Regions from separate parts of the Lysinibacillus sp. NPDC093216 genome, predicted to be linked through region 2. Evidence: riboswitches for the same ligand, from Rfam matches in the RefSeq annotation. Region 2 holds a riboswitch; each other region holds the start of a gene.
The links. Region 2 has a riboswitch for lysine ahead of ACQKOG_RS26925 (amino acid permease). Riboswitches for the same ligand answer to the same signal wherever they lie in the genome.
Positions count from the first base shown of each region.

Region 1: another riboswitch for lysine. It lies ahead of ACQKOG_RS13440 (transporter substrate-binding domain-containing protein); the one in region 2 lies ahead of ACQKOG_RS26925 (amino acid permease).
Region 3: another riboswitch for lysine. It lies ahead of ACQKOG_RS07375 (aspartate kinase); the one in region 2 lies ahead of ACQKOG_RS26925 (amino acid permease).

Region 1 is NZ_JBNNVB010000010.1:108,819-112,030, reverse strand. It holds gene ACQKOG_RS13445 (amino acid ABC transporter permease) at 1-294, opposite strand, end outside; gene ACQKOG_RS13440 (transporter substrate-binding domain-containing protein) at 466-1,332, opposite strand; lysine riboswitch at 1,448-1,634, opposite strand; gene ACQKOG_RS13435 (hypothetical protein) at 2,249-2,410, opposite strand; gene odhB (2-oxoglutarate dehydrogenase complex dihydrolipoyllysine-residue succinyltransferase) at 2,560-3,212, opposite strand, start outside.
Region 2 is NZ_JBNNVB010000055.1:2,573-5,784, reverse strand. It holds gene ACQKOG_RS26925 (amino acid permease) at 1-1,165, opposite strand, end outside; lysine riboswitch at 1,253-1,429, opposite strand; gene ACQKOG_RS26920 (CynX/NimT family MFS transporter) at 1,605-2,813, shown strand; gene ACQKOG_RS26915 (nitric oxide synthase oxygenase) at 2,906-3,212, opposite strand, start outside.
Region 3 is NZ_JBNNVB010000004.1:245,591-248,802, reverse strand. It holds gene uvrC (excinuclease ABC subunit UvrC) at 1-753, shown strand, start outside; gene ACQKOG_RS07380 (hypothetical protein) at 764-958, shown strand; lysine riboswitch at 1,095-1,273, shown strand; gene ACQKOG_RS07375 (aspartate kinase) at 1,492-2,730, shown strand; gene ACQKOG_RS07370 (methyl-accepting chemotaxis protein) at 3,158-3,212, shown strand, end outside.

The sequences.
Region 1 (3,212 bases), on a different contig from region 2:
CATATCAATGCCAAATGCAATATCTAATCCGAAAAATACAACCATTGCTTGTACAATCATTGGTGTACCACGGAAAAATTCGACATAGCATGTTAGTATAAAATTAATGAGCTTTAAGCTATAGAACTTTACACCTTTTTTACGAACCTTAATGGTATGCATAATTCCGATGAAAAATCCGATAAGTGCACCAATAATTGTACTACTAATAGAAATAAGTAATGTATAATACGCACCTCGTAAAAACATTTGCCAGTTGTTCTCAACAATAGAAATAATCCAATCAAAACTCATGATGTTCCTCCTAACAACGTCGTGTTGCTTGTTCGTTACAGTATCCTGTTTTGGCTGGAGCCTTTGTTTCTTTTATTTTATGAAACTTTTAGCTCAGACATTATTATTATTTAGAAAGATTATAAATTGTAATGAGATGGCACGGACTAGCAGATAGCCCGTGCCATCATGTTATTGTGCTGCTGGTTGTTGGTGAATGGCTTCTTCCATAATTTTTTGGCGATCATCTTCAGAAATACCTTTTAAGATTTCATTGATTTTTTCAAGATTTGCATCGCCTTTACGTAAACCAACTGCAATGGATGTATTTGAAATATCTGTATCGAAGCCTTTTTCAAACTTCACATACGCGAACTTATCATTTGCAGCAGCAGCGGAAATACCTTCTGGACGTTCAGCTACATAGCCGTCAATTTTTCCAGCTTCTAATGCAACGCGCATTGCTGGGAAGTTATCCATTGCAGTTTGTTTTTTTACATCTTTGATTTGATCGATGACATTGTAGTTAGATGTATTTAATTGTGATGTGATTTTAGCACCAGAGAAATCTTGGATAGAAGTTGCTTTTTCATATTTGCTGCCTTTTTTAATGACCATAACAAAATCAGATGTATAGTAGTTTTCAGTGAAGTCAACTGTTTGCTTACGCTCTTTTGTAGGTGACATACCAGCAATGATTGCATCGATTTTATTGGATTGTAGTGCTGGTACTAAGCCATCCCATTCCAATTTTACGATAACCAATTCTTTTCCTAAGCCCTCAGCGATCTTTTTCGCCATTTGTACATCATAACCACCTGCATATTCTGCATTATCCGCAATTTTTACTGCGCCATTTGAATCACCCTGCTGTGTCCAGTTAAACGGAGCATAACCTGCTTCCATCCCAATACGGAATTGGCCGCCGCCTTCTTCCGTACTCGTCTTGTTACCGTCATTACTAGATGACGTCGTATCCTTTTTGTCACCAGCACCACAAGCTGCTAGCAAAATTGCAGTCATGACGGTCAACATTAATACCAACGATTTTCTTTTCATGTAACATTCCCCTTTTCTATAAAAAAATAAGACAACTGTACCAAAAAAGACCTAAGTACTGAACTTAGGTCTTACTTTTTTAACAGTTGCCCAAATCCTCACTATAATTCCATCATTCCGAGATAGCACAACCTAGTAAATCTGGAAAATAATTTACTAGGACAGTCCTGCACTTATTCACTGCAGACCCAGCATAAAAGTACGAGCTCCTTTTATACTTCGGCGATAGTTCCTTCTCCATTGCGTCTTCGCTTGCTTATACTCAACAATGAACTAATAAATACCGCGCCTCTACCTCACAATAGGATAAATGTGAGGTTTGTATATTTAATTGATATTAAGATACTACTATAAAGCTAATGTGTTCGTCAAGATAATTTTATTACTTTTCTGACTAATTACAATATTAGGGTTTTTTATCCTTTTTATGCCTTATATACACTTTTGCAAAGTTGAAAATGATTAAGACTGCCGCTTTGCCGAAAGAATCCGTAAAGTCGCCTATGCTTCTTTATACGAACTTTACCCAATTTATATACTTGGATGCAGTTATAATAATGTAAATGAAAAGCCGATTCTTTAGAAAATCCGTATCGCTACGAATACTTTTTCCGTCACTTTAGCTCTTCTATCCGTCGATTCGTTTTCTTTCCGTCGATTCAGCTTTTCTATCCGTCGCTACGAGTACTTTATCCGTCACTTTAGCTCTTCTATCCATCGATTCGTTTTCTTACCGTCGCTCTGGCTTTTCTTTCCGTCGATTCAGCTTTTCTTTCCGTCGCTATGAATGCTTTATCCGTCACTTTAGCTCTTCTATCCATCGCTTCGTTTTCTTTCCGTCGCTCTGGCTTTTCTTTCCGTCACCTTGGTTCTTCTATCCGTCGCTATGAATACTTTTTCCGTCACTTTAGCTCTTCTATCCATCGCTTCGTTCTCTTTCCGTCGCTTTGGCTTTTCTATCCGTCGATTCAGCTCTTCTATCCGTCGCTATGAATACTTTATCTGTCATTTTGGCTCTTCTTTCAGTCGCTTGGTTTTCTTTCCGTCGCTCTGGCTCATCTTTCCGTCGATTCTGCACTTCTATCCGTCGCTACGAATACTTTTTCCGTCACTTTAGCTCTTCTATCCATCGCTTCGTTCTCTTTCCGTCGCTTTCTTAAGAGTTGCTCCATAAAAAGAAAAAAACCCTGCAAAACAATGTTTGCAAGGTTTTAATAAACTCAGGAATTAAGAATTTAATAATAAATCTTCTGGGTTTTCAAGTAGTTCTTTAACAGTTTTAAGGAAGCCTACAGAATCTTTACCATCGATAATACGGTGGTCATAAGAAAGAGCTAAGTACATCATTGGGCGAATTTCTACTTCACCATTCACTTCAACTGGACGTTTTTTGATAGTATGCATACCAAGAATACCAGCTTGTGTACCATTCATGATAGGTGTAGACATTAATGAACCGAATACACCACCATTTGTAATTGTGAATGAGCCACCTTGAAGATCAGATAAACCTAATTTTTTGTCGCGTGCTTTTTTAGCTAGGTCTGCAATTGAATCTTCAATTTCAGCAAAGTTTTTGCGGTCAGCGTCACGTACAACCGGTACTACTAAACCTTCTTCTGTTGATACAGCTACACCGATATCAAAGAAGTTGTTTAAGTGAATTTCATCACCATTGATTTGTGCGTTCACATATGGGTATTTTTTAAGCGCTGCAACTACAGCTTTTGTGAAGAATGACATGAAACCAAGTTTAGAGCCAGTTGACTCGAAGAATTGGTCTTTTTTACGAGAGCGTAAAGCCATAACGTTTGTCATATCTACTTCGTTGAATGTAGTTAACATTGCTGTAGATTGTTTTACTTCAAGTAAGCGTTTTG
Region 2 (3,212 bases):
TTCCTAGCCAAGCAATGAAGCCAGACATCCCAGAGGCATTTAGAAGCCACATATAGACTACACCATCACCAAAGAATGAAGCTAAAAATGCTAGGGAGCCTACAGCTAAAGTCGCCAGTAATGCGTAAATCGGAATACCTCGACGGCTTAGTTTAGCGAAAAATTTCGGTGCATGTCCATCTACTGCCAATTGCCAAAGCATACGAGAAGATGCGTACAGCCCTGAATTCCCTGCTGACAGCATTGCCGTTAAAATGATAGCATTCATCAATGAAGCAGCAAAGGCAATTCCTAAACGGTCGAACACCAGTGTAAATGGTGAAACAGCGATATCTTCAGATAGCAAACGTGAGTCTGTAAATGGAATCAGCAGCCCAATTGCACCGATCGCTAAAATATAGAATAAAAGAATTCTCCAGAAAACAGACTTAACAGCTTTCGGAATATTTTTACCAGGATCATCTGTTTCACCTGCTGTTATTCCAAGTAGCTCTGTCCCTTGGAACGAGAATCCAGCAGCTAAGAAAATACCAAATGTAGCAAGAAATCCACCGTGGAATGGTCCATCACTGATAAAGAAATTCGTAAAGCCTACCGGAGCGTTTCCTCCTAAAATACCAAAAATCATTAGGAAACTGATAATAATAAAAATGATGACAGTTACAACCTTTATCATGGCAAACCAATATTCACTTTCACCATAGCTTTTTACAGATAATAGATTAAACGTTAAAACGACAGCAATAAATAAAACAGTCCAAAGTGCTGATGAGCTATCTGGGAACCAATATTTCATAATTAATGAGACAGCAGAAATTTCTGCCGCAATTGTAATTGCCCAGTTGTACCAGTAGTTCCAGCCAAGCGCAAAGCCTAGAGCTGGGTCTACAAATTTTGTAGCATACGTACTAAATGAGCCCGATGATGGCATATAAGCTGCCATTTCCCCTAAGCTCGTCATTAAAAAATACACCATGATACCGATTAATGCATAGGCGAGTAGTGCACCGCCAGGGCCTGCTTGCGCAATGGCACCTCCACTAGCTAAAAACAATCCAGTACCGATTGTACCGCCTAATGAAATCATTGTAATATGACGGCTTTTTAATTCTTTTTTCAGCTTCGGTGCTTTATGACCGAGCTGATTGACTTTTATTTCACTCACGATATAGCTTCCTTCCTTTTTTAAGAGGCGAAAAAAATGCCATCACATGAACGTTGCTGTGATGGCTAAGTAAATCCTCTGTTCCTTCAAAATGATAGCTCAACACGTTGTTCAAACGTGACAGTTCTGTTCCTTTCGGAGACAGCCCCAGCATGAGGTTTTCAAGTCCCCTCACACTTCGGCAGTATTTCCTTTCAGCTAATTTCTCTAATGCTTGTCATTTCCATTAACATACTCTTAAATACCGCGACCTCTACCTCACTACAAACATGAGGCATTAAATATTAAATTTATGATGGGTATTAGTTTAACATACGACCTATGGCATTTCAATAACTCGATTAATATTCTATATTTTGTGAATTTTCCACTATTTTTATTATTGTGATAAAGTGGTATAGTGATTCAATCAAGTTTGTTCTAACAAGGGGGGATTTATCTGACTACTCATGAACATACCGATACTTATCCTAGCAGGAAAATTAACTGGAAAGGTACAACCTTATTGCTCGTTATCGGAATAATTTGTATTGCCTCGACATTACGGATGCCGCTAACAGTTGTTGGACCTATCATTTCCTTTATCCGTGAAGACCTCGGCATATCCAATATACTAGCAGGCTTTCTAACAACGATCCCATTGCTAGCATTTGCAATCATTTCACCATTCGCTCCAATTGTCGCACGTAAATTTGGACTAGAATTAACATTATTTTTATCAACTATTCTTTTAGGGGGAGGGATTGTACTACGCTCCCTTGGCACAACTAGTTTACTCGTATTTGGTACGATGCTAATTGGTATAGCCATTTCATTTGGTAATGTACTAATTCCAGGATTACTTAAATTGAAATTTCCCTTTCACGTAGGTTTACTTATGGCATTTTTCACAATGTCGATGAATTTGACGGCTGGACTCGGTGCTGGCATTAGCTATCCTGTTGCCAATTCATCACTTGGTTGGCAAGGTGCACTGGCCATTTCACTTGTTCTTGTGGTGTTAACTATTGTAATTTGGATTCCACAGTTGAAATTTAATAAGCCTGAACCGACTAATAAGACTACGAAAGAACGTACACCATTATGGAAATCACCTGTTACTTGGGCAGTAGCAGGGGCTATGGGATTTCAGTCATTATTATTCTACACAACCGCCGCTTGGATTCCTGAAATATATATATCACAAGGATTAGCTGCAGATCGCGCAGGCTGGATGTTTTCCATCATGCAATTTTCACAAGTTCCAATGGCTTTAGCTGTTCCTATTATCGCTAGTAAAATGACATCTCAACGTCCTCTCGTATTAATGTTTACAGTATTTTACTTAGTTGGCTTTATCGGAGTAGTCATGGAATGGACGACCCTCGCTGTACTGTGGATGGTGCTACTAGGCTTAGCCGGAGGCGCTTCATTCGCATTAGCGATGATGTTCTTTACACTACGTACCCGTACAGCTTTTGAGGCAGCTGATTTATCAGGATTTGCGCAATCACTAGGATATTTATTAGCCGCAATCGGTCCAATCTTATTTGGTTATTTACATGATTTATTCGGTGGTTGGAATATCACCGGCTGGTTATTTGTTGTCGTAACATTTATTCTCTTTATATGTTCATTTAGGGCTTCTAAAAATGAATATGTGAATTAAAAAGGGCGGCTCATGATTAAATTATGCCTCGGCATAATTGATCATGGGTCGCTTTGTATTTGCACAATCTTAAAGTGTGCTGCCTTTCTCTACTAATAAGGTGGTTTCTGATAAAAGTAATTTGGTGTATTGTAAACATTAACATAAGGTTTATGGAAAATATGAGTCGTAGCTGGTGAGAGAGGTGGAATCAACCACGTCCAATTGCCAGTAACCTTTCGATCCGCTGCTGCTTCTGTTTCCTCAAACAATTTAAATTGCTGTGCAGCTGTATGATGATCTACTATGCTGACACCGTCTTCTTTAAAGGAATGCAGAACGGCAATATTCAGCTCAACTAATGCGCGATCACGCCATAGAGAAGCCTGTTTAGTTGTATCAAGATTGAAAATTTCTGCT
Region 3 (3,212 bases), on a different contig from region 2:
GCTGTAGCAGCGAAGTTCCAGCTTATTGAACGTCAGGAAGAGCGCACAATAGGAGCATGTGAGGCGCTCGGTGAAGCGATGGGCATTTCTACGCCGTTACGGATTGAAGCCTTCGATAATAGTCATATGCATGGGACAGATGCTGTATCTGCAATGGTTGTATTTATCGATGGAAAACCTGCGAAGAAGGAGTATCGAAAATACAAAACACGTACCGCCGCCAAGCACGATGATTACGGGGCAATGCAGGAAGTAATACGTCGTCGATACACACGTGTATTAAAAGATGGTCTACCTTTACCGGATTTAGTACTAATAGATGGTGGGAAGGGACAAATGGAAGTCGCGCGTGAAGTATTAGAGGATGAGCTCGGCCTTGTCATTCCAATTGCCGGATTAGCAAAAGATGAAAAGCATAATACTTCACAGCTTCTATTTGGTGATCCACCAGAAGTTATTGCGTTAAAACGTACAAGTGATGGATTCTACTTATTACAACGAATTCAGGATGAAGTACACCGCTTTGCTATAACCTTCTTACGACAGCAGCATGAGAAACACGCTATACAATCTGTCCTCGATAATATAGAGGGAATTGGTCCAAAGCGAAAACAACAATTACTCAAGCATTTTGGTTCTGTCAAAAAAATTCGTGAGGCAAGTATGCAGGCATTACAAGAAGCAGGGATGCCTGCTAATCTTGCTAGCAATATTCATGCTTATTTTCATTCAGCAGAAGACTCTCACCTCTAAAGGTAGTGAGATGAATGCAGATGGAATTCCTTTTCAGTGGGTGTACAAACACCTACTGAATGAAAATAAAGCCTTCGGACGCATTGTTTATCTGTGCGAAAGCGAAGCGTCAGCGGCAAATGTCTTCTGCGCGAAAGCGAAGCGTCAGCGGCAATTACGCCAAGGCGAAATTGATTTTCGACAAGACACATTGTCAAAGGATTAGACGTATGCTAAGGTTGTATATAACATTGCTCTTCAATAAAGCGATGTTATATACGGCGCCTTAGTTTTTTTAGTAGTTTCTACTTATTGAATTGGAAATTTCTTCACTAAGGTTCAATTAAATACGATCACTATTTAGTGATGATAGAGGTGCAAGGTTCAAGAGTAGTACATGCGAGGACGAACAAGTCCAGTGAAAATGTATGAAAGGGGAACTTGCCGAAGTGGAGCATCGTTGTTTCCGATGCTGTGCTGGTTTTACATTTAAGAGATGTAAGACTGTCGATTCTAAACGTTTCGGAGAGCTATCACACATGCGCAAGTTACTTTATTGTACATGTTATAGGCAGCTTTCACGTTATGTGAGGAGCTGCCTTTTTAGTTTTCCGAAACAACATTTTTTCAAGTCTGTTACTTTTACCTAAGAGGTGAAGGGGTGCTATTTGCTTTTGTGGTGTTATTTTGTGAAAAGCTGCAAAAGCATAGCTACTTTATAATCAGTAAAATGATTGAATACGAAGGAGAATGATAAAGATGGCGAGAGTTGTGATGAAATTTGGTGGTGCTGCATTAGCATCAACAGAGCACATTCAAAATGTTGCGCAAAAGGCGATTGCAGAAAAGGAAAGAGGTTTTGATGTTGTCGTTGTCACTACAGCTATGAGGAGTATATCTAAAGAATTAACAAAGATGGTTCGTGATTTATCAGACAATGCATCTAAGCGTGAACTAGACGCATTACTTTCAACAAGCTCACAACTTACTAGTACATTAGTGGCAATTGCTTTACAGGAGGAAGGATATGATGCTGTGTCATTAACGGGCTGGCAGGCAGGCATTGAAACTGATGCTATGTATAGCAATGCCCGTATTGATGGGATGGATGCTAGACGAATAGAAGAGCATTTTGTACAGGGGAAAATCGTAGTCGTTGCTGGGGAACAGGGTATCGATAATTTACGGAATATTACGACGTTAGGTAAAGGTGGGGCGGAAACGACGGCTATAGCCATTGCAGCAAAATTGAAGGCGAAGCGGGTAGATATTTACACGAATGTGGATGGAGTCTATACAGCTGATCCAAGTCATGTTGCTGGGGCACAAAAGCTAAAAGAAATTTCCTATGATGAGATGCTAGAGCTATCAAACTTAGGGTCACAAATTTTACACCCGCGAGCTGTAGAGTTAGCAAAGAAGTTTCAAATCCCGGTTATCATTAGGTCGAGCGAAATAGATACAGTAGGTACTTTATTGAAGGAGGAAGTTGAAATGGAAAAAAATTTAATTGTACGAGGTGTTGCCTATGAGTCAGACGTTATTCGCTTAACGATTGGTTATGATGCTTATTCTAATGCTTCGTTAGCAGATATGTTCACAATACTTGCGGAAAATCGTATAAACGTCGATATAATCGTACAAGCAATAATTGATGGCTTAAAGCCGACTGTATCATTTACCATTTTAAAAGAGGAGTTCGCTGAAGCATTACGTGTACTAGAAGATAGTAAAGTATCACTAGGATTTAGTTTTGCTGATTTTGAAATTGGTTTAGCGAAAGTTTCCATTATTGGATCTGGTATGGCATCTAATCCAGGGGTGGCTGCCCGAATGTTTGATCGTCTACGCCGTGAAGATATCCCTGTAAAAATGGTAAGTACTTCTGAAATAAAAGTGTCTGTCGTTGTACCTCAGGACGAAATGATTCGTGCAGCAAATGCATTACATGATGAATTTAATTTATTTCAGGAAATGTCTTTTGTACAGAAAGTGTAGCGACAACTGAGTGATCAACTTCGTGCCGCTGACGCTACGCTTTCGCGCAAAAAACATTTGTTGGCCTAATGCCTTCGGACGCAATTTAAAAGAGTCAAAGATGGATAGAGCACCCAAAGTCAAATTCGTGGATAGAGCCACCAAAATCGTGGATAGAGCACCCAAAGTCGTAGATAGAACCACCAAAGTCGTGGATAGAGCACTCAAATTCATGGATAGAGCCACCAAAATCGTGGATAGAACAGCCAAAGCGACGGAAAGAAGGGCATAATTGATTTTAGAACAAGCGCTTTTCATATAATGTTGAAGAGGATGTGTCAGTAAAAGGCACATCCTTTTTTGTTCACATCAATTTAATACTTTATCTAATTCTATTGTTATATAATAAAATATGACATGTTTTACCAAAGGGAAGGTGGAAGTTTGTATGGGGTTATTTGGTTTATTTCAAAAGTCAATGGATGAAAGCGTTGAGAAGCACA